Regions from separate parts of the Kosakonia sp. YIM B13571 genome, predicted to be linked through region 2. Evidence: predicted binding sites of a transcription regulator. Region 2 holds the regulator's gene; each other region holds the start of a gene.

Region 1 (6,251 bases), on a different contig from region 2:
CGGCACTCAGTTTATGCCTGGCATTCGCATTCGCTCCACTGTTTAATGTGCAGGCCGATGAGCCTGAAATCGTGCCGGTGGATAGCACGACGACGCCAGGCGAGCAGCCAACTGTGCTGCCACAGCCGCAGGAACAGTCGCCTGCGACGGCAATGTTGATTGGCGTTAAATCTTTCCCGCCCGGTGTTTCCGTTGCCGATGTGCGTACACAACTCCAGACGCAATTACCTGCCAACTGGACGCCGGTCTATATGGATCAGCTCGCCGCGTTGTATGCTGCGCGCGGGCAGAAACCAATGTGGGACAACCGTGAAGCGGTACAGGCGTTTCAGCAGCAACTGGCAGAAGTGGCGATTGCAGGGTTTCAACCACAATTCACGACCTGGGTTGAGCTGTTAACCGATCCCGCGGTTTCTGGCATGGCACGTGATGTTGTGCTGTCTGACGCGATGTTGGGTTATCTGCAATTTGTCTCGGGCATTCAGTCAAAGGGGCAGCGCTGGCTTTATAGCGACAAACCCTATGCGCTTGCAACACCAGCCATTTCGGTCATTAACCAGTGGCAACTGGCGCTGGACAATGGATCTCTGCCTGCCTTTATCAATCATCTTGCACCGCACCATCCGCAGTATGCGGCTATGCACCAATCGCTATTGGCGCTGGTAGGTGATTCGCGCCCGTGGCCGCAAATCACCAGCACGGTGACGCTGCGACCGGGGCAGTGGAGCAATGATATTCCGGCTCTGCGTGAGATCCTGCAGCGTACCGGTATGCTGGATGGCGGACCAAATATCGCCTTGCCAGGTGATAACGTCGCCGTCAGCCCTTCGGCCCGGCCCGTGAAAAAAGTGCAGCAGACGCGCGCGGCATATGACCGCCAACTGGTGGAAGCGGTAAAACGCTTCCAGTCATGGCAGGGATTACATGCGGATGGCGTGATTGGTCAAGGCACGCGTGACTGGCTGAACGTGAGTCCTTCACAGCGCGCTGGGTTGCTGGCGCTGAATATTCAGCGCTTGCGTTTGCTACCGGGCACGCTTTCGACCGGCATCATGGTCAACATTCCTGAATATTCGCTGGTTTATTACCTCAACGGGAACCAGGTGCTGGCATCACGGGTGATCGTGGGCCGCCCGGATCGTAAAACGCCGATGATGAGCAGCGCGCTTAATAACGTGGTGGTTAACCCGCCATGGAACGTGCCGCCAACCCTGGCGCGCAATGATATTCTACCGAAGGTTTGGAACGATCCGACTTACCTTGAGCGCCACGGTTACACTGTATTGCGAGGATGGAACAGCAAGGAAGCGGTTGACCCGTATATGGTCGATTGGGCGACCATTACTCCCTCGAATTTACCGTTCCGTTTCCAGCAGGCGCCTGGCGCGCAGAATTCGCTGGGGCGTTATAAATTCAATATGCCGAGTTCGGATGCCATTTATTTGCATGACACGCCGAACCATAATCTGTTCCAGAAAGAGGCGCGGGCATTAAGCTCGGGCTGCGTACGCGTCAATAAAGCCTCTGAGCTCGCTAATATGCTTTTGCAGGATGCGGGATGGAACGATACGCGGATTTCAGATGCGCTAAAACAGGGGGATACGCGGTATGTCAATATTCGTCATGATATCCCGGTCAATCTCTACTACCTGACCGCTTTTGTCGGTGCCGACGGCCGGACGCAGTATCGTACAGATATTTACAATTATGATCTGACGGCGCGATCGGGTGCACAAATCTTGTCGAAAGCTGAACAATTGATCAGATAAATGAAGCAGTTTCAGTCAGCGTGTTGTCGTAATAACTGGCATAAAACGGGCTCTGAAGGCCACAGAGCCCGTATTTGCTGGGATGAGGCAGCCTTGACGTGGCGTTTGTTGCCCGGTAAGGTGCCTCTCGTGCGCTAAAAGAGTGCATAAATTTTGTTCAACATTGCTTATCTGTAGAATTTATTATCATGGATAAATTTGACGCTAATCGCCGCAAATTGCTGGCGTTGGGTGGGGTCGCACTCGGTGCTGCCATCTTACCAACACCGGCTTTTGCAACCCTTTCCACGCCACGACCGCGTATTTTGACGCTGAGTAATCTTAATACCGGTGAATCTATTAAAGCTGAGTTCTTCGATGGCAGGGGCTATATTCAGGATGAATTAGCAAAACTTAACCATTTTTTCCGTGATTACCGCGCGAATAAAATCAAAACCATCGACCCTCGTTTGTTCGAGCATCTTTTCCGTTTGCAGGGGCTGCTGGGAACACGCAAACCTGTGCAACTGATCTCCGGCTACCGTTCTGTTGATACCAACAATGAACTCCGCGCACACAGCCGCGGTGTGGCGAAACAGAGCTATCACACCAAAGGTCAGGCAATGGATTTTCATATTGAAGGGATTTCGCTGAGTAATATTCGCAAAGCCGCGTTATCTCTGCGCGCGGGTGGTGTAGGATACTACCCCAGCAGCAACTTTGTGCATATTGATACCGGGCCGGTAAGGCACTGGTAAAACTCAGGCTGAGCTACAGGAGCAGTATGAACTATCGTATTATTCCGGTTACCGCGTTCTCCCAGAATTGTTCGCTTATCTGGTGTGAGCAGACCCAACTTGCCGCCGTGGTCGATCCCGGCGGTGACGCCGAACGGATTATTCAGGAAGTGGACGCCTCTGGCGTGACACTCACGCAGATCCTGCTTACGCATGGTCACCTTGATCATGTTGGCGCGGCAGCCGAACTGGCGCAGCATTATGGTGTGCCGATTATCGGCCCGGAAAAAGAAGATGAGTTCTGGCTGCAAGGCCTGCCGGCACAAAGCCGGATGTTTGGCCTGGATGAGTGCCAGCCGCTGACGCCCGATCGTTGGTTAAATGAAGGCGACAGCGTAACAGTGGGTAAAATAACGCTGCAGGTATTGCACTGTCCTGGTCATACGCCGGGGCATATTGTGTTCTTCGACGCCCAATCCCGCTTGCTGATTTCCGGCGACGTGATTTTTAAAGGTGGCGTGGGCCGCAGCGATTTCCCGAAAGGCAATCATGGGCAATTGATTGATTCCATCAAGCGCAAATTGTTGCCACTGGGCGATGATGTTACTTTCCTTCCCGGCCATGGCCCGATGTCTACGCTGGGAAATGAGCGGTTGCACAATCCGTTCCTGCAGGATGAATTACCGGTCTGGTAAATAAAAAAAGGGTCGCTTCGGCGACCCTTTTTGTTGCTGCTGTAACTTACAGTACGGCAACGATAGCTTCGCACAGCGGCGACATATTATCCGGCGTCATACCCGCGACGTTAATGCGTCCTGAAGCAACCGCGTAGATCCCAAACTCTTCACGCAAGCGCAGCACCTGCTCTTTGGTCAGGCCGCTGAACGAGAACATACCGTTCTGTTTGGTGATGAAGCTGAAATCGCGATTAGCCCCTTTCTCCTGCAAGGTATTAACAAACAGCAGACGCATACGCTGAATGCGCTGACGCATGTCCGTTAACTCTTGCTCCCAAATGGCACGCAGAGCCTCGTTACCGAGAATGGTTGCAACCACCGACGCGCCGTGCGCTGGCGGGTTAGAGTAGTTGGCACGAATAACGGCTTTCATCTGACTGAAGGCGCGATCGGCGCTTTCCGCGTCTGCACTCACCAATGTACAGGCACCGACGCGCTCATTGTACAGGCCAAAATTTTTCGAGAATGAACTAGCCACCAGTAACTCTTTATGCAGCGCAGCAAACGCGCGCAGCCCTTCAGCATCTTCTTCGAGACCGCGAGCAAAGCCCTGGTAAGCGAAGTCGAACAGTGGCAGCCAGCCTTTTTCAACGGACAGCTTCGCCAGTGTTTCCCACTGTTCGAGCGTTGGGTCGATACCTGTCGGATTATGGCAGCAGCCGTGGAACAGCACCACGTCGCCAGCCTGGGCGTTATTCAGGCTTGCCAGCAAACCATTGAAGTCCAGCGCATGGTTTTGCGCGTCATAGTAAGCGTATTCACACACTTCCAGACCGGCTGAATTAAACACGCCTTTGTGGTTCGGCCAGCTCGGGTTGCTCACCCAGACACGTTTTGCGGAGGTGTTTTTGGCGAGAAAATCCGCCGCCACACGCAGGCCACCCGTACCGCCAGGCGTTTGCGCGGTGCGCGCACGTTTGTCATTGATAATCGCGTTGCCTTTGCCGAACAGCAGTTCCTGAGTGCAACGGCCAAACTCATGAATACCGTCGATACCGAGGTAGTTCTTGGTGGTTTCGTTTTCCAGCAGATAAAGCTCGGCTTTTTTAACGCTGGTCAGTACCGGGGTCTTGCCGGTTTCATCTTTATATACACCGATGCCTAAGTTGATTTTATTGGGGCGTTCATCGGCGCGAAACAGATCGGCCAGACCCAGAATGGGGTCGGCAGGGGCGGCGGTTATATTCTCAAACATGACGAGGTTCCATTTTGATGACAGAAGGGAGATCCGCTATCAGGTTAACGGCTGACACAGGAATTGCCAACCGTTTGCGATAAAAAGCGCGATGCTTTTCAAAACTCATCGTAATTAATCTTGCAGGCATAAAAAAACAGGGCCAATGGCCCTGTTTGATATGCATATAACAGTCGAGGGTGACTATTAGAACTGGTAAACGATACCAACTGCTACGGTGTCGTCAGAACCTACGCCCAGTTTGTTGTCTTTATCAATCTGGTTGATGATGTAGTCAACATAGGTGGACATGTTTTTGTTGAAGTAGTAGGTTGCGCCAACTTCAACATAGTTGATGTAATCTTCGCTACCGATACCTGCAACATCTTTCGCTTTAGATTTGTAGTAAGCGATGGACGGACGCAGACCGAAGTCAAACTGGTACTGTGCAACAACGGAGAAGTCCTGAGTTTTGTTCAGGTAACCATTGCGCTCAACGCTGCCCGGAGGTGTAGTATTCAGGCGAGTTGCGTTGCGGGTTTCACCATACAGAGCTGCCAGGTAGATGTTGTTAGCATCGTATTTGATACCGGTCGCCCACTGCTCAGCTTTCTTACCTGCCGCGCCGTAGCCAGTCGCAGACGCATCGTTAGCTTCCTGCGTATTGGTACGATCTGCTGCGCCGTAAGCACCAACGATACCAAAACCTTCAAAGTCATAGCTTACAGACGTCGCCCAGCCATCTCCGTTGGAGCGAGTAATATCATCCGCACTATCAGTGAGTTTTGTAGCACGCTCGTTTTTACCCAAGTACTGAACGCCAAAGTTCAGACCGTCAACCAGGCCGAAGAAGTTGCTGTTACGGTAAGTCGCCAGACCACCGTTACGGCTGGAGAAGAAGTTGTCGCTGTTCGCGGTGTCGCCGCCGAACTCTGGCAGCATATCGGTTACGCCGATTGCATCGTATACCAGACCGTAGTTACGACCGTAATCTAAAGAGCCTGCGTCGCCGAATTTCAGACCAGCGAATGCCAGACGCGTTTTGTTACCCTTCTGAGCATCGGTACCACCTTCAGAGTTGTTACCCTGGAAGTTGTATTCCCACTGGCCGTAACCGGTCAGTTGGTCGTTGATTTTGGTTTCGCCTTTGAAGCCCAGACGAGCGTAAGTTTTATCGCCGTTGCCGCCGTAGCTGTTGGCACCGTTGTCTTTAGAGAAGTAGTGCAGACCTACAGCTTTACCGTAGATGTCTACTTTGTTGCCGTCTTTGTTGTAGATTTCTGCAGCGTTAGCTGCACCGGCTGCCAGCAGAGCAGGGATAACCACTGCCAGAATATTGCGCTTCATCATTATTTATTACCCTCATTGGTTTTTTTTGAACACCTGCCACTGCCGCCAATAAATTCCGTCAATAAAAATTTACGGAACTATTGATGAGAGTTTGGTGTCTTTCTGTGTCTGAAAGGCATCTTTCCAAACATAACAACGTTTCGCTAGTCTGAAAGTGCTACAAATGTATTAAAGCAGTAACAAAAAGAAATATTGTGTAAGAGTTTGTGTATTTAAGGGAACTTTGTGAACCATCTCAAAATTCGGCACAGAGTGCTGGTTTATTGAGCGTGTCTATTACTATTTATATGAATTACTTATATTTAATTAAGATAAAGGCTTTTCTTATCCAGTAAATGTCTGCGGCACGTTTTTTCTAATAATGACATTCAGCCATCTGGATGTCTGTGCGAATTTTAACCAAAAGTGCTAATTAACAGGCTGACATATCCCGTAATAAAGGGATGGGGTGTTTTTTGTAGTGAAGGTTTTCAGGCGTAAAAATGTGCAAAGAAGGGTAAAAAAG
Region 2 (6,251 bases):
AAAAATCAGGGTTTTTCACCTGAATATCTGACGCTGCGGGACCGTTGACGCGGATACCTGCGCGACCCAGCAGTTCGTTTGCTATACGGAACCAATTGTCATCCCGTACGCTAACTTCTTCTATACACGATGAACTCATAACTTCTCCATCACTCGCAGTGATCAGAACCTTCAAACAGCGTAGACGCTTTTTCGGGCTTGTGAGAAATCTCACGGTTTTCACCGTGAGGCTGATATCCGACGTAGAACAGAGGAAGGGAGAGAACCCTTGCCGAAAGGCCTTCCATGGGTAAACGGGTACAATCCGGTACCCGTTAATGCATAATATTTATCGTATTTATGAAACAGCCGAAAATGAGTATAGGCTTCAATATCGGGTGATTCAATAAAAAGCAGGTAGCAAGCTAATCACTGTGTTATTGATAGTCGCTTGCGCAATTATCAATGCGATGAGGGAGCCACAACCTTTTTATCAGCCAGTTCATCCTGAGTACGGCGCTGTAGCCGATAGCCCAACGCGGCCAGTAACACCATTGACACCATAACACTGGTGGTGGTGAGCAGTGGCGTTGCGATTAGCCATGAGACGACCAGACTTGCCAGGAAACATAAACCCAGCTGTAGCGTATTCTGCAATGCGGCCGCGCGACCGGTTGCCTGCGGGAAAGGGCGCAGAGCCTGCGCGACCACGATAGGGTAAATCGCGCCGTTCGCCATTGCCATAAAGCAGAAGGGGATGAGCAGCGCGGTCAGCGAAACGTCCGGCATAAAACCGACGGCCCAGGTGGCGAGGACACTTAACGCGAAAGCCCCCAGCAGCCACGGCAGCAAACGAGAACCCTGCCATTTCTGCAACGCGGCACGGCAACCGTAACCGCCCACTAAAAAGGCGATGGTTTGCGGCACATAACTGAGGCCTATAACCGATGGGCCATAACCCATTTCATGCAGAATAAACGGCGAGCCGGTCAGCCAGGCGAAGAAGCTGGCAGAGCAGGCGGCATAGATAATTACGTTTCCGCGGTAGTATCGAGCGCGCAGCAGATCCATAAATGTTAGCGGTTGTTCGTGGTGTTCAATTTTCTTCGCCGGTGATTTCAGTCGCCATGCCGGGATCATCAGAATTAACGTAATCGCCAGTAAGGTGGCGAAAATGGCCTGCCAGTTGAAATGCGCAAGGATCCAGGCGCCAAGCAACGGTGCCAGCGCTGGCGTCAAACCCACGAGCGGCATAATGGTGGCGAAGATGCGATTGACGCGATGTGCAGGGTAGTTATCCGTCACCAGCGCCTGCCAGCTTACCGTGGCGGCGCAGACCCCCACGGCTTGCACAAAACGCAGCACCAGTAACAAGGTTGCATCGCGTACCCATAATGTTCCCAGACAGCCCAGCGCAAAAATCGCCAGCCCGGCCAGTAAAACCGGCTTGCGACCATAGCGATCTGATAGCGGCCCCCATACCAATTGCGCAATGGCAAAGCCCGCCAGAAACAGGCTTAAAGTTGCGCTAACCACCGCAGACGATGTGTGTAAATCTTGCTGTATCGCGCTGAAGGCGGGGAGGTACATATCAGTGGCTAAAAAGCCGAGCACGCTTAATCCCGCGAGCCAGACTAAAAATCCGTTGCCAGGTTGCATTAGGGGTTCTCTTTATTGCAGGTAATCAGGGCTGTCGAGTGTAAGGAGTGCATTAGCGCTTGTGAAACGCTAATATTTGCGTAGTGGTTTCAAAATTTTTGCAGGCAGATTATGTGGTCAGAATATTCGCTGGAAGTGGTTGATGCTGTAGCGCGTAATGGCAGTTTTAGCGGTGCGGCGCAGGAGTTACATCGTGTACCTTCTGCGGTGAGCTATACCGTGCGGCAGCTTGAAGAGTGGCTTGCCGTTCCGCTGTTTGAGCGCCGTCATCGGGATGTAGAACTTACGCCTGCCGGGGTCTGGTTTTTGAAAGAAGGGCGAGCTGTTATCAAAAAAATGCAGGTCACTCGTCAGCAGTGCCAGCAAATCGCCAATGGCTGGCGCGGGCAACTGGCGATTGCCGTCGACAACATTGTAAAACCTGAACGTACCCGGCAATTGATCGTCGATTTCTATCGCCATTTCAGTGATGTTGAGTTGCAGGTTTATCAGGAAGTCTTTAACGGAGTCTGGGATGCGCTTGCTGATGGGCGGGTTGAACTGGCGATTGGTGCAACGCAAGCAATCCCCGTCGGTGGACGTTATGCGTTTCGTGATATGGGAATGCTGAGCTGGAAATGTGTGGTTTCCAGCCGCCATCCGTTGGCGTCGATGGCAGGCCCGCTTAGCGACGACACCTTGCGCAACTGGCCTTCACTTATCCAGGAAGATACGTCCCGTTCGTTGCCGAAACGTATTACTTGGCTGCTGGATAATCAGAAACGCGTGATTGTCCCTGATTGGGCATCATCAGAGGCTTGCTTATCTGCAGGGTTATGCGTGGGAATGGTACCGGCACACTTTGCCCGCCCGCGCCTCGACAGTGGCGACTGGGTTGCGCTGACCCTGGAAAATCCCTTCCCGGATGCGGCGTGCTGTCTGACGTGGCAACAAAATGAGGCTTCCCCAGCGTTAAACTGGCTGCTGGAATATCTGGGGGATAGTGAAACGCTGAATGACGAGTGGTTACGGGAGCCGAATTAACGGCTCCGTCAGAAGCGGTTAGCGGCGGTAGTCGCGGAACGGGCCATCGGCCACGGAGCGGCGCTCAACCAGGCGCGGGTGCACTTCAATAGACTGTGACTCTTCGCGCTTGTTGACGATGCGATCAAGCAGCATGGTAAACGCCGTTTCCCCCAGCGAATCTTTCGGCTGGTGAATCGTGGTCAAGGCCGGGGTAAAGAAGCGTGAGTTGCGAACATTGTCATAACCAATCAGGGAAATATCCTGCGGTACGCGTAAACCCATTTCATCGGCAGCGCAAAGCGCGCCCATCGCCATAATGTCGCCGCCGCAAAAGACTGCGGTAGGGCGATGCGTTTGACCAAGGATTTGCTGCATTGCGCGATAGCCGGATTCCGGCTCGAAATCACCCTGTACTATCCAGTTTTCCGGCACAGTAATAAGGGCTTCTTCCATCGCTTTCATAAAGCCTGCCAGGCGGCCAGCACCCGTGTTACGCTCCAGAGGCCCGGGGATCACGCCAATATCGCGATGTCCACGATCGATAAGATAACGCCCGGCCATGTACCCGCCTTCAAAGGCGTTATCAATAACGGAATCAGTAAAGTCGGCCTTCGATTCGCCCCAGTCCATCACCACCATGGGAATATGACGGTACTCTTCCAGCATGCTCAATAGTGATTCCGGGTATTCGGAACACATCACCAGTAAACCATCGACGCGCTTTTGCGCCATCATCGACAGATAAGCGCCCTGTTTTTCCAGGCTATTCCAGGCATTGCCGAGGATTAAGGTGTAACCCTTCTGGAAGCACTTTTTCTCTATGGCTTCGATAATTTCGGCAAAATAGGCTGCTTCGCTGCTGGTTGCCAGCAAGCCGATCGATTTTGTGTGATTGACTTTCAGGCTGCGAGCGACGGCGCTGGGGGAATAGTGCAACTCTTTAATTGCCGCCCACACGGCGTTGCGTGTCTCTTCGGCGACGAAACGGGTTTTGTTGATTACATGTGATACGGTTGTAGTGGAAACGTTTGCTCGTTTCGCTACGTCTTTAATCGTTGCCATCAGATATCACTCCAGACCATATCATAAGCTCCTGATAATACTTTAGGTAAACGTTTGCCTTTAATCACCCTGTACCCATCAAAGGGGGTGCGGTACGCCGGGAAAACGACACGGGACGTCAGGAGGGGAGTCAATGGCCGGTACGCTAATAAATTTAGCGTCGAATTTTGTCTGATCTTGAGCAAAAGGGGAAGTATTAAAACGTTTCTCCTGTGAATTCCCGCAAGATTTTTAAGATAATTTGTGCAAAAATGCGTTATCTCACTTTTTGTGGGGAAATTAAAAAGGGGAAAATTGATGAGCACCGATCTGAAGTATTCTTTAGTTACTACCGTCATCGTTCTGAGCCTGATTGTTTTCGGCGGCCTGACTGCTGCACTGCATTGATCTATCGCGAGGGAGAGCCTTCTCCCTCGTTTTTCTTCCCCCCGCTATTGTTATCACTTCTGCAATAATCTTTTGTCATTCTGCTAACTTCTGTTTTTTGTGATTGCTGTCATACTTTTGACTTCAGCGACAGGGTCGCAAGTCGGCATGTCTTTTTTGGAGTGACAGATGAAAATTAATTTCCCTTTGCTTGCCCTGGCGATTGGCGCCTTCGGCATTGGTACCACCGAGTTTTCCCCGATGGGATTACTGCCGGTTATTGCCCGCGGCGTTGACGTCTCTATTCCGGCGGCGGGGATGCTGATTAGCGCTTATGCTATCGGTGTGATGGTCGGTGCGCCGTTGATGACGCTGTTGCTGTCGCACCGTGGCAGACGCAACGCGCTGATCTTTTTGATGGCGATTTTTACGCTCGGTAACGTGCTATCGGCGATTGCACCGGATTACACCACATTAATGCTGGCGCGTATCGTCACCAGCCTGAACCATGGTGCTTTCTTTGGTCTTGGCTCGGTGGTGGCAGCAAGCGTTGTCGCGAAAGAGAAGCAGGCTAGCGCGGTGGCGACCATGTTCATGGGACTGACCATTGCTAACATTGGCGGTGTACCTGCCGCAACATGGCTGGGTGAAACCATTGGCTGGCGTATGTCGTTTATGGCCACCGCCGGGCTGGGTGTGATTGCCATGGCGAGCCTGTTCTTTTCGCTGCCGAAAGGTGGGGCAGGTGAGCGCCCGGATGTACGTAAAGAGCTTTCGGTGCTGGTACGCCCACAAGTGTTGTCTGCGCTGCTGACGACTGTGCTCGGCGCAGGTGCCATGTTCACGCTGTATACCTATATTGCGCCGGTGCTGCACACCATTACCGATGCCACTCCCGTCTTTGTGACTGCGATGCTGGTGTTGATTGGTGTTGGCTTCTCCATTGGTAACTATCTCGGTGGCAAACTGGCGGATCGCTCGGTCACCGGCACGCTGAAAGGTTTTTTGATCTTGCTGATTGCTATCATGCTGGCGATCCCGTTCCTGGCGCGCAGCGAAGTGGGCGCGGCCATTAGTATGGTGGTATGGGGGGCGGCGACGTTTGCGGTGGTTCCGCCGTTGCAGATGCGCGTAATGCGAGTTGCACACGAAGCACCTGGGCTTTCATCGTCGGTCAATATCGGTGCCTTTAACCTCGGTAACGCGCTGGGCGCGGCAGCCGGTGGGGCAGTGATTTCCGGTGGGCTGGGTTATGATTTCGTACCGGTCATGGGCGCGATTATTGCCGGGCTGGGCCTGCTGGTGGTGCTGTTCTCTGGCCGCTCACAGCCAGAACGTGCTTATGCCGCAGCAGAATAAATAGCAGAAATGCAAAAAAGGAGGGGCAAGCCCCTCCTTTGCTTTATGCCACGTTTATGCAGCGAAATTTTTGGCAACGAATGACCAGTTTACCAGCGCCCAGAAATGTTCGAGGTAGTTCGGACGCGCATTACGGTAATCGATGTAGTACGCATGTTCCCACACATCGACGGTTAACAGCGGGGTTGCATCGCTAGTCAGCGGAGTGCCCGCATTAGACGTTGAAACGATGGCCAATGCGCCATCCGCTTTTTTCACCAACCACGTCCAGCCCGCACCGAAGTTTTTCACTGCAGAATCGGTGAATTGCGCTTTGAATTCGGCAAAGCTGCCGAAGGATTTGGCGATAGCTGCCGCCAGCTCGCCAGTTGGTTCGCCACCGGCATTCGGCGCCAGGCAGTTCCAGTAGAAAGTATGATTCCAGACTTGGGCGGCGTTATTGAATACGCCGCCTTCGCTGCTTTTTACGATCTCTTCCAGCGTTTTGCCTTCGAAAGTGCTGCCTTTGATCAAATTGTTGAGATTGGTGACATACGTTTGATGATGTTTGCCATAGTGGTATTCCAGCGTTTCGGCTGAGATATGCGGCGCCAGGGCGTCTTTTGCATACGGTAATGCAGGTAATTCAAACGACATTGCTATTCTCCTTTCATTATTTTAATGACACCCAATAGCCCTATTGGGTGTGCGGGTTAGGGTAGCAAATCGAAAGGTCAGACAAAAGAGGGAGTTACCTGCCGCAGGTGCGGCAGGTGAGGGATTAGCGAATGGTTTTCGGCGTTACAACGCGACGCGCGCCAACATAATGACGTTGCCAGTAA
Region 3 (6,251 bases), on a different contig from region 2:
CGCGGCCACAGCTCGCTGCCAGGAATAAGTTCACGCAGGTTAGACATCATCTGGCAACCATTACACACGCCCAGCGCCAGTGTTTGCGGACGGTGGAAGAAGGTTTCGAACTCATCACGCACGCGCTCGTTGAACAGAATCGATTTCGCCCAGCCCTCACCCGCGCCGAGCACATCGCCATATGAGAAGCCGCCGCAGGCAACCAGCGACTGGAAATGCTCAAGGCCAGTGCGCCCTGCCAGCAGATCGCTCATATGCACGTCAATGGCATCAAAACCGGCGCGATGGAACGCCGCCGCCATTTCAACGTGGGAGTTAACGCCTTGTTCACGCAGCACAGCCACTTTCGGGCGCGCGCCGGTAGCAATAAACGGCGCGGCGATATCTTCATTGATATCAAAAGAGAGCTTCACGTTGAGGCCCGGATCGTTGTCATTGGCTTTCGCCTGATGCTCCTGATCCGCACACTCCGGGTTATCACGCAGGCGCTGCATCTGCCAGGTGGTTTCCGCCCACCACATGCGCAGCTGAGTGCGGCTTTCGCTGAACACCGCCTGACCATCGGCTTCAATGACAAAGCGATCGCCAGCGACGGCATGACCGAGATAGTGAACGCTATCGCCCAGGCCGTAAGCCGCCAGCACGCTTTCTACCGCTTCACGATCGGCTGCACGCACCTGAATCACCGCGCCCAGCTCTTCATTAAACAGCGCTGCGAGGCGATCCTGGCCGAGAGACGCGATGTCAACGTTGATACCACAGTGGCCGGTAAAGGCCATCTCTGCCAGCGTAACCAGCAGGCCGCCATCGGAGCGATCGTGGTAGGCCAGCAGTTTGCGGTCCGCTACCAGCGCCTGGATGGCGTCAAAGAAGCCTTTCAGTTGCTCGACGTTACGCACATCGGCCGGTTTGTCGCCAAGCTGGCGGTAAACCTGCGCCAGCGCGGTGGCGCCCAGTGCGTTACTGCCATTACCCAGGTCAATCAGCAGCAGCGCATTATCTTCCGTGGAAAGCTGTGGAGTAACCGTGCCGCGAACATCTTCAACGCGGGCAAACGCGGTGATCACCAGCGACAGCGGAGAGGTCATTTCGCGCTCCTCGCTGCCTTCCTGCCAGCGGGTTTTCATCGACATAGAGTCTTTGCCCACAGGAATAGTTAAACCCAGCGCCGGACAAAGCTCTTCGCCCACCGCTTTCACTGCGGCATACAGGCCAGCGTCTTCGCCAGGGTGCCCGGCTGCGGCCATCCAGTTTGCCGACAGCTTAATGCGTTTGATATCGCCAATCTGCGTCGCGGCGATGTTAGTGAGCGCTTCCCCCACTGCCAGGCGGGCAGAAGCGGCGAAATCGAGCAGCGCAACCGGCGCACGTTCGCCCAGCGCCATCGCTTCACCGTAGTAGCTATCGAGACTGGCGGTGGTTACCGCGCAGTTCGCCACCGGGATCTGCCACGGGCCAACCATCTGATCGCGCGCAACCATACCGGTCACCGTGCGGTCGCCGATGGTCACAAGGAAGGTTTTTTCTGCCACGGTTGGCAGGTGCAGCACGCGGTTAACCGCATCGGCAATAGAAATGCCCTGCACATTCAGCGCCTCGCCAGTTGCCTGACGAGACGCGACATCGCGGGTCATCTTCGGCGTTTTACCCAGCAGCACATCCAGCGGCATGTCGATCGGCTGATCGTTAAAGTGATTATCGTTGAGCGTCAGGTGCCGCGCTTGCGTCGCTTCACCAATCACCGCGTAAGGCGCGCGCTCGCGGCGGCACAATTCGTCAAACAGCGCCAGTTGATCGGCGGCAACCGCCAGCACGTAGCGCTCCTGTGATTCGTTACACCAGATTTCCAGCGGGCTCATTCCCGGCTCATCGCTCAGAATATCGCGCAGCTCAAAACGACCACCGCGCCCGCCGTCGCTCACCAGCTCCGGCATGGCGTTAGAAAGACCACCCGCGCCAACGTCGTGAATAAAGAGGATTGGGTTGGCATCGCCCAGTTGCCAGCAGCGGTCGATAACCTCCTGGCAACGACGCTCCATCTCCGGGTTGTCGCGCTGTACCGAGGCAAAATCGAGATCGGCGTCGGACTGACCAGATGCCATCGACGACGCCGCGCCGCCGCCCAGACCGATATTCATCGCCGGGCCGCCCAGCACGATCAGTTTCGCGCCAACGGTGATTTCACCTTTCTGTACGTGATCGGCGCGGATGTTGCCGATGCCGCCCGCCAGCATGATCGGTTTGTGGTAGCCGCGCAGCTCTTCGCCGTTGTGGCTGTTCACTTTCTCTTCATAAGTACGGAAGTAGCCGTTCAGTGCAGGACGGCCAAATTCATTGTTGAATGCCGCGCCGCCCAGTGGGCCATCAGTCATGATATCCAGCGCGGTGACGATACGATCCGGTTTGCCGAAATCCTCTTCCCACGGCTGTTCAAAGCCAGGAATGCGCAAGTTAGAAACGGAAAAGCCCACCAGCCCCGCTTTGGGTTTTGCACCACGGCCGGTTGCACCTTCGTCGCGGATTTCGCCGCCGGAACCTGTCGCCGCACCCGGCCACGGCGAAATCGCCGTCGGGTGGTTGTGGGTTTCCACTTTCATCAGAATATGCGCCGGTTCCTGATGATAGTCGTAACGCCCTTCCCCGCGATCGGCGAAGAAGCGGCCCACCTCGGAACCTTCCATCACCGCGGCGTTATCTTTATAGGCCGACAGCACGAAATCCGGCGTTTGCTCGAAGGTGTTTTTGATCATTTTGAACAACGACTTCGGCTGCTGCTGGCCATCAATCACCCAGTCGGCGTTGAAAATTTTGTGGCGGCAGTGCTCAGAGTTCGCCTGCGCGAACATATAAAGCTCAATGTCGTTCGGATTGCGCCCCAGGCGGGTGAATGCCTCTTGCAGGTAGTCGATTTCGTCTTCCGCCAGCGCAAGCCCCAGACGCAGGTTGGCCTCAATCAGCGCCTGGCGGCCTTCACCGAGCAGGTCCACGCTCTGTACCGGCGCAGGCTGATGGTGCTCAAACAGGTGTTCGGCGTCTGCTTGTGAGGTGAATACGCTCTCCATCATGCGGTCATGCAGCTCTGCGGCAACGTCGCTCCACTGGGCGTCAGTCAGCCCGGTTGCGTCAACGTAATAGGCGACGCCGCGTTCAAGGCGATTAATTTTATTGAGGCCGCAGTTGTGAGCGATATCGGTGGCTTTAGAAGACCAGGGAGAGATGGTGCCGGGACGAGGAGTGACGAGCAGTAATTTTCCGGTCGGGGTATGGCTGCTAAGGCTTGGGCCGTATTTCAGCAAGCGCTGGAGCCGTGCGTATTCATCTTCTGTCAGCCCATCATTGAGATCGGCGAAGTGAGCGTATTCGGCGTAAATGTTGCTTACCGGGAGGTTGGCAGCCTGAAAACGTGCCAGCAGTTTGTTGATACGGAAAGCGGACAATGCAGGCGAACCACGCAGAATTTCCATCATAAGTCTCTCGTCTTCGATTACGAAGCGTCGGGGACGCTTTAAGTGTGCACCAGGGGAAAACGGGCGTCATTATAGAGAATCCTGCGCGCCGACGAAACCGTTTGCGTCGAAATAAAATCGCCGCCAATTTTTAACAATAGCTGTCGCCGAATGCTCTAATTAGTTGCCAACTGGCGTTTTGTTGCGCAAAATGCCGCTCAATCACCGACAAACCTTACTGTTATCATCACGAGAACCTTCTGAGGCAAAGCACGGCGCAGAGAATTAACTCCTTGAAAAAATTTAAGATTAATTATCTGCTCATCGGCATTGTCACCCTGCTGCTGGCAGCGGCCCTGTGGCCTTCTATCCCCTGGTTCGGCAAAGCCGATAATCGCATCGCGGCGATCAAAGCTCGTGGGGAGCTGCGCGTCAGTACGGTAGCCACACCGCTGACTTACAACACCGTTGATGGCAAAACGTATGGGCTGGATTACGATCTCGCGCAGCATTTTGCCGATTACCTTGGCGTCAAACTGAAAGTCACAGTACGGCAGAATATCAGCCAATTGTTTGACGACCTGGATAATGACGACGCCGATATGCTCGCCGCTGGGTTGGTCTACAACAGCGAACGGGTGAAAAACTACCAAACCGGGCCGGTTTACTACTCCGTTTCTCAGCAGCTGGTGTATCGCGTGGGCAGCTACCGCCCACGGACGCTGGAGTCCGTTAATGCCAGCCAGTTAACCGTTGCCTCCGGCCATGTTGTGCTGGACGATCTGCGCGAAATAAAAGAGAAGAAGTACCCGGAGTTAAGCTGGACGGTGGATGAAAAAATCGGCACGACCGCACTACTGCAACAAGTCGTCGACGGGAAACTGAGCTACACCATCGCCGATTCGGTCGCGATTAGCCTGTACCAGCGCGTCCATCCCGAACTGGCAGTGGCGCTGGATATCACCGATGAGCAGCCCGTCACCTGGTTTAGCAAGCGCGATGACGATAATACGCTGTCGGCCGCGATGCTCGATTTTTTCAATAATATGAATGAAGACGGCACACTTGCGCGATTAGAGGAGAAATACCTCGGCCACGGCGAAGGTTTTGACTATGTCGACACGCGCACCTTTTTACGTGCCGTTGATAGCGTCCTGCCGGATCTGCAACCGCTGTTTGAAAAGTACGCCCAGGCGATCGACTGGCGACTGCTCGCAGCCATCTCTTATCAGGAGTCGCACTGGGATTCCCAGGCCACATCCCCCACCGGCGTTCGTGGTTTGATGATGCTGACTCGCAATACGGCGCAGAGTCTGGGTTTAAGCGATCGTACTGACGCGGAGCAAAGCATTAGCGGCGGCGCACGTTATCTGGTGGATATGATGAGCAAAGTGCCGGACTCCGTTCCGCAGGATGAAAAAATCTGGTTCGCGCTGGCGGCTTATAATATGGGCTACGCACATATGCTGGATGCCCGCGCATTGACGGCGAAGACGAAAGGCAATCCGGACAGTTGGGCAGACGTGAAACAGCGCCTGCCGCTATTAAGCCAGAAACAATACTACAGCAAGCTGACGTACGGTTACGCTCGCGGGCATGAAGCGTATGCCTATGTAGAAAATATTCGTAAGTATGAAATTAGCCTGGTTGGCTATTTGCTGGAAAAAGAGAAGGAAGCAGTAAAAGCGCTGAAGCTGGCGCAGAGTTACCCGGCGGTATCAACGGATGAATTGAATCGCCCGGCTTACGGCGTGCTGCCCTTTAGTGCGTTAACCGCTAATGACGCCTTCCCGCGAAACCCGCTGCTGGTGCCGGACGCACTGGTGCAAAACCCACGCAAAGTTAACCGCTAGCGGTTGTTCTGGAGAGCTGAGGGATCGCCAGCCGGTTTTTTCAGGGCTTTCTTCTCCAGCCGACGCTGGCGGAAAAAGTCGCTCAGCATCGCAGCGCATTCGTCGCGTAATACACCTTCGGTTATCTCCACCCGATGGTTCATGCCCGGATGGTGCAACACATCCATCAGCGATCCCGCCGCGCCGGTTTTCGCATCCCGCGCACCAAAGACCAATTGACCAATACGGCTGTGCACCATGGCGCCCGCGCACATAACGCATGGCTCCAGCGTGACATATAAAGTGGTATCAATAAGACGGTAGTTTTGCAGCACCAGCCCACCCTGGCGCAACGCCATAATTTCCGCATGCGCGGTAGGATCGTGGCGGCCAATCGGCCGGTTCCAGCCTTCGCCGATCACCTGACCGTTATGCACCAGCACCGCGCCAACCGGCACTTCGCCCTCTTCCCAGGCGCGTTTCGCCAGGGTGAGCGCATGACGCATCCAAACGTCGTGATTCAGTTCAGGAATGGACAAAGCGAGTTACTCCAGTAATTCAGGCGGAGCGCATTATACACAGCCGTTATCGGTTCGACACTACTCCAGCTGTTGCAAGTCGCCACGCGGCGTCACGCGCCAGCGGTGCTGGCAAAAATAGAGCAGCGGGTTATCTTGCTTGCTGTCGCTGTAACCGCTGTACAAGCGCAACGGAGTACCGATTTTACGTTCAAGCTGAGCGACTTTTTCATGACCGAGGCAGCGCATAGTCAACACCCAGCCACCGTAGCGGCGGCTGATTTGGCTGGCTATCAGGTTAACGCGCGGTAGCCACGGGGTATCACAATAGACCTGCTCCACCAGCGGCTGCGGCGAACCGGTAATCAGCCAGATATCTGCATCGGACGCCGCCAGATAGTTGGTTAACCGCGTTTGCACGACCGGAAAGGCGATAACATGCTCACGAAACCAGC
Region 4 (6,251 bases), on a different contig from region 2:
GGAACGCGGCGTCCAGACGACCTGCGGCGAGGTCAGAATAGATCAAATCCTGGTTCTGATAAGCCACCACATCGATGCCTTTACTGCGCCAGTTGTCATTGGCGTAGCCTTCCTGCGTCGAGCCTTGCAACACGCCAACATGCTTACCTTTCAGCGACTCCAGCGTCGGTTGAATCGGCGAGCCTTTAGCGGCGATCAGGCGGGAATCTGCGGCGTAAAGTTTGTCAGAGAAGGCGATCTCTTGCTGACGTTTCTCGGTAATCGACAGAGAAGAGATGATGGCATCGATTTTCTTCGCTTTCAGCGACGGGATCAGCGCGTCGAAATCGCTACCCACCCAAGTGCATTTCACGTGAATGCGTTTGCACATTTCATTGCCAAGATCGATATCAAAACCCACGAAGTCCCCTTTCGCATCTTTCGATGAGAACGGTGCGTAAGTTGCATCCGTACCGATGCGTACCGTCTGGGGAAGCGCTGCATAAACGCTGGCTGTCGCCGACAGACCCAGCAGTAAAGACAGAGCAAGAACCGTCTTCTTCATACATTACCCTCAAGTGTTCTGTTTTTATTTTGTATTACGTTGTGTTGTGTGTTGCTGGTAGTTACCTTGCACGTCTTATGCCACTTTCCCGCGCGTTAAAAAACACTGCGTTAAATTTGTTAATAAAACGTTGCAAACTTACTTAATGATGAAAGATAGCAGCTCTGCTGAACGAACCGCAGTGCTAACACAGCGAAAAGAGGATTAAATGTTGAGGATATGATCGCGCTTGCAGAATTGCCCCAAAAAAGCGCATGCCGGTATGACGCGCACTATTTTGCGACATCGCTCCCTTGCCAGCGAGTAAAAAGGTCTTGCGGTAATTCAATATCGAACTGATCCAGCACGCGGTTTACCGTCTGATCAACCACCTCTTGCAAACTCTGCGGGCGATGATAAAACGCCGGAACCGGCGGCATAATCACCGCGCCCAGTTCCGCCGCTTGTGTCATCAATCGCAGGTGTCCGAGATGCAACGGCGTTTCACGCACGCACAGCACCAGCGGTCTACGCTCTTTGAGCACCACGTCCGCCGCACGGGTCAGCAGGCTGTCGGTATAACTGTGAACAATGCCGGAAAGGGTTTTGATCGAGCACGGCAAAATCACCATGCCTGCGGTTTTAAACGAGCCAGAAGAGATACTGGCAGCAATATCGCGCGCGTCATGCACCACGTTCGCCAGCGATTGTACATCACGCAGCGAGTAGTCGGTTTCCAGAGCGAGGGTCTGGCGAGCGGCCTGACTCATGACCAGATGGGTTTCGACTTCCGCCACGTCACGCAGCACCTGCAACAGACGCACGCCGTAGAGCGCACCGCTGGCACCTGAGATACCCACTATGAGTCGTTTCATGATTGTTGCCCCTTTTTACACGCACGAACTTTGCCTGATTATAGAGGGCGTTGCAACAGCTTGCGCCCCTCAGAGCGGGGGCGCAGGAGGATCAACCTTCGTTATGCATCTCTAAACTTTCCACTTCGTTCTGAAGTTGCACCGCTTTGGCATCGTCATTACGCAAGGAGTCGAGATAATCCAGGTATTGCTGATCAACATCTTTGGTGACGTAGATACCGTTAAATACCGAACATTCAAACTGCTGAATATCCGGGTTCTCGGCGCGCACCGCGTCAATCAAATCGTTAAGATCCTGGAAAATCAGCCCGTCAGCGCCGATGATCTGGCGGATTTCATCCACTTCACGACCGTGCGCAATCAGCTCATTTGCCGTTGGCATATCGATACCGTAGACGTTCGGGAAACGAATTTCCGGGGCGGCAGAAGCGAGATAGACTTTCTTCGCGCCAGCTTCGCGCGCCATCTCGATAATCTGCTCTGAAGTGGTGCCGCGTACGATGGAATCATCCACCAGCAGCACGTTTTTATCGCGGAACTCAGCGCGGTTGGCGTTCAGTTTGCGGCGCACAGATTTACGGCGCAACTGTTGGCCCGGCATGATGAAGGTACGGCCGACATAGCGGTTTTTCACAAAACCCTGGCGGTACGGCTTACCGAGAATACGGGCGATTTCCAGTGCGATATCGCAGGAGGTTTCCGGAATCGGAATAACCACGTCGATATCCAGATCTTCCCATTCGCGGGCAATCTTTTCGCCGAGTTTAGTGCCCATGTTCACACGCGCGCTGTAGACGGAAATTTTGTCGATAAAAGAGTCCGGGCGCGCAAAGTAAACGTACTCAAACAGGCACGGGTTGCTGACCGGGTTGTCCGCGCACTGGCGGCTGAACAACTGGCCTTTTTCAGTGATATACACCGCTTCGCCCGGCGCGACATCGCGCAGGAAGTCAAAGCCCAGCGTATCAAGCGCCACGCTTTCAGAAGCGACCATATACTCGGTGCGGCCATCGCCGAGCTCACGTTTGCCCAGCACCAGCGGGCGAATACCGTTCGGATCGCGGAACGCAACCATACCGTGGCCGATAATCATTGCCACACAAGCGTATGCACCGCGGATCTGGTGGTTGGTGGCGGCAATGGCGGCAAAAATGTTGTCGGCTTCCAGCGGATAATGGCGGAAGTTATCCAGCTCACTGGCAAAGATATTGAGCAGGATTTCAGAATCAGAGGTGGTGTTAATGTGGCGACGCTTCTCTTCGAACAGCTTTTTACGCAGCTCGTGCGCATTGGTCAGATTGCCGTTGTGCGCAAGCGTAATGCCGTACGGGGAGTTAACGTAAAAAGGCTGCGCTTCTGAAGCACTGGAGCTGCCCGCAGTGGGATAACGTACGTGACCAATACCCATATTGCCCTGCATACGCTGCATATGGCGGGCTTCAAATACATCACTCACCATGCCGTTCGCTTTACGCAGACGGAAACAGTTATTGGCATCAATCGTGATGATGCCCGCAGCATCCTGCCCACGGTGCTGAAGCACCGTCAACGCGTCATAAATCGACTGGTTTACCGGCATAAAACCGGCGATACCGACAATACCGCACATACGTCTTTTCCTCGTTAAGAGTTTGGTTTAGTAGGCGTAATTGTCGAAGACAGTTTGAACACGGACAGCGCGCAACAACCGGAGCGTACACGTAGTACGCGAGGATTGTGAGCACTGCCCAGGTTCAAAATGGCGAGTAAAATAGCCTAATACACCAAACTCTAAGCCACATCTCAGGGTTTATGCCCTGGGCAAGAAACTCGACGAGCTTTGCAGATAGTCAAAGAACCATCTGATGATGAAGCTGAATTGCGGGATAAGCTGCGACTTCTGCCAGTCTTCACTCTTCGACAGGCCTGTAAAGGTATCCAGAAAGAACAGAATGGCGGCGACGATCAGCACGCCGCGTAGCGCGCCAAAACAGATCCCCAACACCCTGTCAGTACCCGACAGGCCGGTTTTCTCCACCAACGCACCGATCACATAGTTAACGATAGCGCCAACAATCAGCGTCGCGATAAACAGGACTGCAATGGCGATGCCATTGCGCACCAGTTCGTCTTCAAAGCCCGTGAACCAGACAGACAGGTAAGTGTAGTAATGACTGGCGACAAAGAAAGCACAGCCCCATGTCACCAGCGATAACGCTTCACGAACAAAGCCGCGGATCAGGCTTACCAGACAAGAAAAACCAATCACCGCAATGATGGCGTAATCAATCCAGACCATATGTGTCCCACGATTTTACGCCCTGTCGTCCAGTTCGGGGCGCATTCTAACAGAAAAAGAAAACGTTTGCGTAGGGATTTCCTTCCCGCGCGGAAATAAAAATGGCGCTGAAAAAATATTCAACGCCATCGGAACTTTGGCCTCTTCGGGCGTGTTAATTATTGGCTTCCCTCGCCCTCTTATGTCGCAAAGCGAGGCAAGGATCAGCCATTAATTCGCGCTATAGTTCATGACAACGCCGCTTAAACCTGAGATCTGTTTAAGCTCGCCGAGTGAATCTTTTAGCTTGTCCCGTGATGCATCCGGTCCCACCAGAATGCGGGTAATTTTACCCTGAACCGGCGTCGTCGGCGACGTGTAAACGCGATACCCCGCGCCACGTAATTTGCCCACCACTTCATTCACTTTATCGGCGTTTTTCAGCGCGCCCAGTTGCACGACATACGCTTTACCGGTCGGCGCGGATTTATCCTCCTGCGCTTTTGCCGGCGCGTCGTTGGTCGCCGTCTGCTGCTCACGTGCGGCAGGCGGTTGCGCCTGCTGCTGCGGTTGCGGTTTTGGCTGCGGCTTCTCGACAGGTTTTGGCTTTGGCTGTTCTACCGGCGTACTGGTGACTTCCGGATCCGGGCTGCCGTTCCCCGCCAGGCGCGACGAATCCAGCGATGGCGCTGCCGCGTTCCCGGCGCGCACCTCTTCCGCTGCACCTTCCGGCGGCTGCGCCGGTAACGCTTGCGTTGCCGCAGGCATCATATCGGGCTCATCGCGATCGCCGGGTTTCGGCACCAGCGGGATCGCCGCGAACTCATCCTGATAATGCTTTTTCTGCCCGTCGAGTAGCCCAGGGAGAATAATCACCCCGAGCGCGACCAGCACAATGGTTCCCATCAAACGGTTCTGAAACTTACTTGCCACCGGTTCTCCCCGCTTTTTCCATCGCTTCCATGACATGTGCCACCGTGTGGAACGAGCCACACACTAGCACGGTATCACAGGCGTCGGCGTCCGCCATTGCCGCCTGCCAGGCCTGCGCGACATCCGGCCATGCACGGCTGTTTTGCAGATGCGCCAGCAATTGTTCCGCTGTTGCACCGCGCGGCCCTTCCAGAGGGGCACAATACCAGCTATCGACCACCGGCTCCAGACAGGCAAGCGTTCCGGCGATGTCTTTATCATGCAACATGCCAATCACCGCCAGCACGCGCCCGGTTTTCGGTAGCGCGGAAAGGCGCCCGGCAAGATAGCCTGCCGCATGAGGATTATGCGCGACATCGAGGATAAGACGCGGCGACTCGCTCACAATCTGGAAGCGTCCGGGCAAAATCGCGCTGGCGATGCCATCGCGGATAGCCTGCTCGCTCACCGCCAGTTTGCTGGCGCGCAGCGCGGCCAACGCGGTGGCGGCATTTGGCTGCGGCACCTGCGGTAGCGGCAATCCGTTCAGCTCGCCCTGCGCATCGCGAAAACGCCAGCTATCTGCGCTCACTTCATACTGCCAGTCCACGTCACGGCGCAGCAGTTGCGCATCTTTTTCATGCGCCACGTCGGCAATGGTGTGCGGCATGTCTGGTTCGCCAACCACCGCCGGTTTACCGCTGCGGAAGATGCCCGCTTTTTCGCGGCCAATACTTTCACGGTCCGGCCCCAGCCAGTCGGTATGATCAAGTGCAATGCTGGTGACAACGGCGACATCGGCATCAACCAGATTGGTCGCATCCAGGCGACCACCAAGGCCGACTTCCAGAATCACCACATCGAGCTGCGCCTGTTTAAACAGCCACAGTGCCGACAGAGTGCCGTATTCAAAGTAACTCAGCGAAATATCGCCACGCACAGCTTCGATTTCGGCAAAAGAGTGGGTATGTGCGCTCTCGGCCAGCTCATCACCCTGCACACGTACGCGTTCGGTGTAACGCACCAGATGCGGCGAACTGTAAACGCCGACACGGTAACCCGCAGCCAGCAAGATGGATTCCAGTGTGCGGCAGGTCGTACCTTTGCCATTGGTTCCGGCAACGGTAAAGACAAACGGCGCGGGACGGAGCACATCGAGACGCGCCGCCACCTGGCTTACGCGCTCAAGGCCCAAATCGATGGTTTTACTGTGCAGATTTTCCAGATAAGAAAGCCACGCGGCCAGGGGCGACGTGGCTTGCGGAATGCGTTTTGTGTCCATGGTGCCCGTTGATAATGTACGGTTTGAAAAGCAAAAGGGCAGAGCCTGTCGGCTCTGCCCTTCGGTATTATCAGGCTTCGCCTTCCTGATCGGTCGGTGACGGCATCACCGTGCCCGTCAGCGTATCTTCCGGTTCCGGCGACGGCAGATTCATCAGCTTCGCCAGAATACGCGCCAGTTTAAGGCGCAGTTCCGGGCGGCGGATAATCATATCGATCGCACCTTTTTCAATCAGGAATTCGCTGCGCTGGAAACCTGCCGGAAGTTTCTCACGCACGGTCTGCTCGATAACGCGCGGACCGGCAAAACCAATCAACGCCTTCGGTTCAGCGATGTTCAGATCGCCCAGCATCGCGAAGCTTGCGGAGACGCCGCCCATGGTCGGGTCGGTCAGCACGGAGA

The links. The regulator PurR, encoded in region 2, represses purine synthesis genes. The targets are predictions, from matches to a motif close to CANGCAAACGTTTGCNTG.
Region 1: a site for PurR is predicted at 4,481-4,498, ahead of ACFX4O_RS01200 (amino acid aminotransferase). Genes of this name have one in related genera too.
Region 3: a site for PurR is predicted at 3,558-3,575, ahead of purL (phosphoribosylformylglycinamidine synthase). Genes of this name have one in related genera too.
Region 4: a site for PurR is predicted at 3,732-3,749, ahead of cvpA (colicin V production protein). Genes of this name have one in related genera too.

What each region holds. Positions count from the first base shown of each region.
Region 1 is NZ_JBHZPL010000001.1:236,084-242,334, reverse strand. Features, by position in the region: gene ldtD (L,D-transpeptidase) at 1-1,769, shown strand, start outside; gene ACFX4O_RS01210 (YcbK family protein) at 1,958-2,506, shown strand; gene ACFX4O_RS01205 (MBL fold metallo-hydrolase) at 2,533-3,180, shown strand; gene ACFX4O_RS01200 (amino acid aminotransferase) at 3,227-4,417, opposite strand; gene ompF (porin OmpF) at 4,604-5,746, opposite strand.
Region 2 is NZ_JBHZPL010000002.1:166,737-172,987, forward strand. Features, by position in the region: gene cfa (cyclopropane fatty acyl phospholipid synthase) at 1-139, opposite strand, end outside; gene punC (purine nucleoside transporter PunC) at 442-1,638, opposite strand; gene punR (DNA-binding transcriptional activator PunR) at 1,750-2,661, shown strand; gene purR (HTH-type transcriptional repressor PurR) at 2,680-3,705, opposite strand; gene ACFX4O_RS05935 (YnhF family membrane protein) at 4,003-4,092, shown strand; gene ACFX4O_RS05940 (MFS transporter) at 4,261-5,430, shown strand; gene sodB (superoxide dismutase [Fe]) at 5,485-6,066, opposite strand; gene ACFX4O_RS05950 (C40 family peptidase) at 6,191-6,251, opposite strand, start outside.
Region 3 is NZ_JBHZPL010000007.1:28,501-34,751, reverse strand. Features, by position in the region: gene purL (phosphoribosylformylglycinamidine synthase) at 1-3,467, opposite strand, end outside; gene mltF (membrane-bound lytic murein transglycosylase MltF) at 3,740-5,299, shown strand; gene tadA (tRNA adenosine(34) deaminase TadA) at 5,296-5,817, opposite strand; gene yfhb (phosphatidylglycerophosphatase C) at 5,878-6,251, opposite strand, start outside.
Region 4 is NZ_JBHZPL010000008.1:57,969-64,219, reverse strand. Features, by position in the region: gene argT (lysine/arginine/ornithine ABC transporter substrate-binding protein ArgT) at 1-544, opposite strand, end outside; gene ACFX4O_RS17655 (UbiX family flavin prenyltransferase) at 817-1,398, opposite strand; gene purF (amidophosphoribosyltransferase) at 1,490-3,007, opposite strand; gene cvpA (colicin V production protein) at 3,188-3,676, opposite strand; gene dedD (cell division protein DedD) at 3,887-4,588, opposite strand; gene folC (bifunctional tetrahydrofolate synthase/dihydrofolate synthase) at 4,578-5,849, opposite strand; gene accD (acetyl-CoA carboxylase, carboxyltransferase subunit beta) at 5,920-6,251, opposite strand, start outside.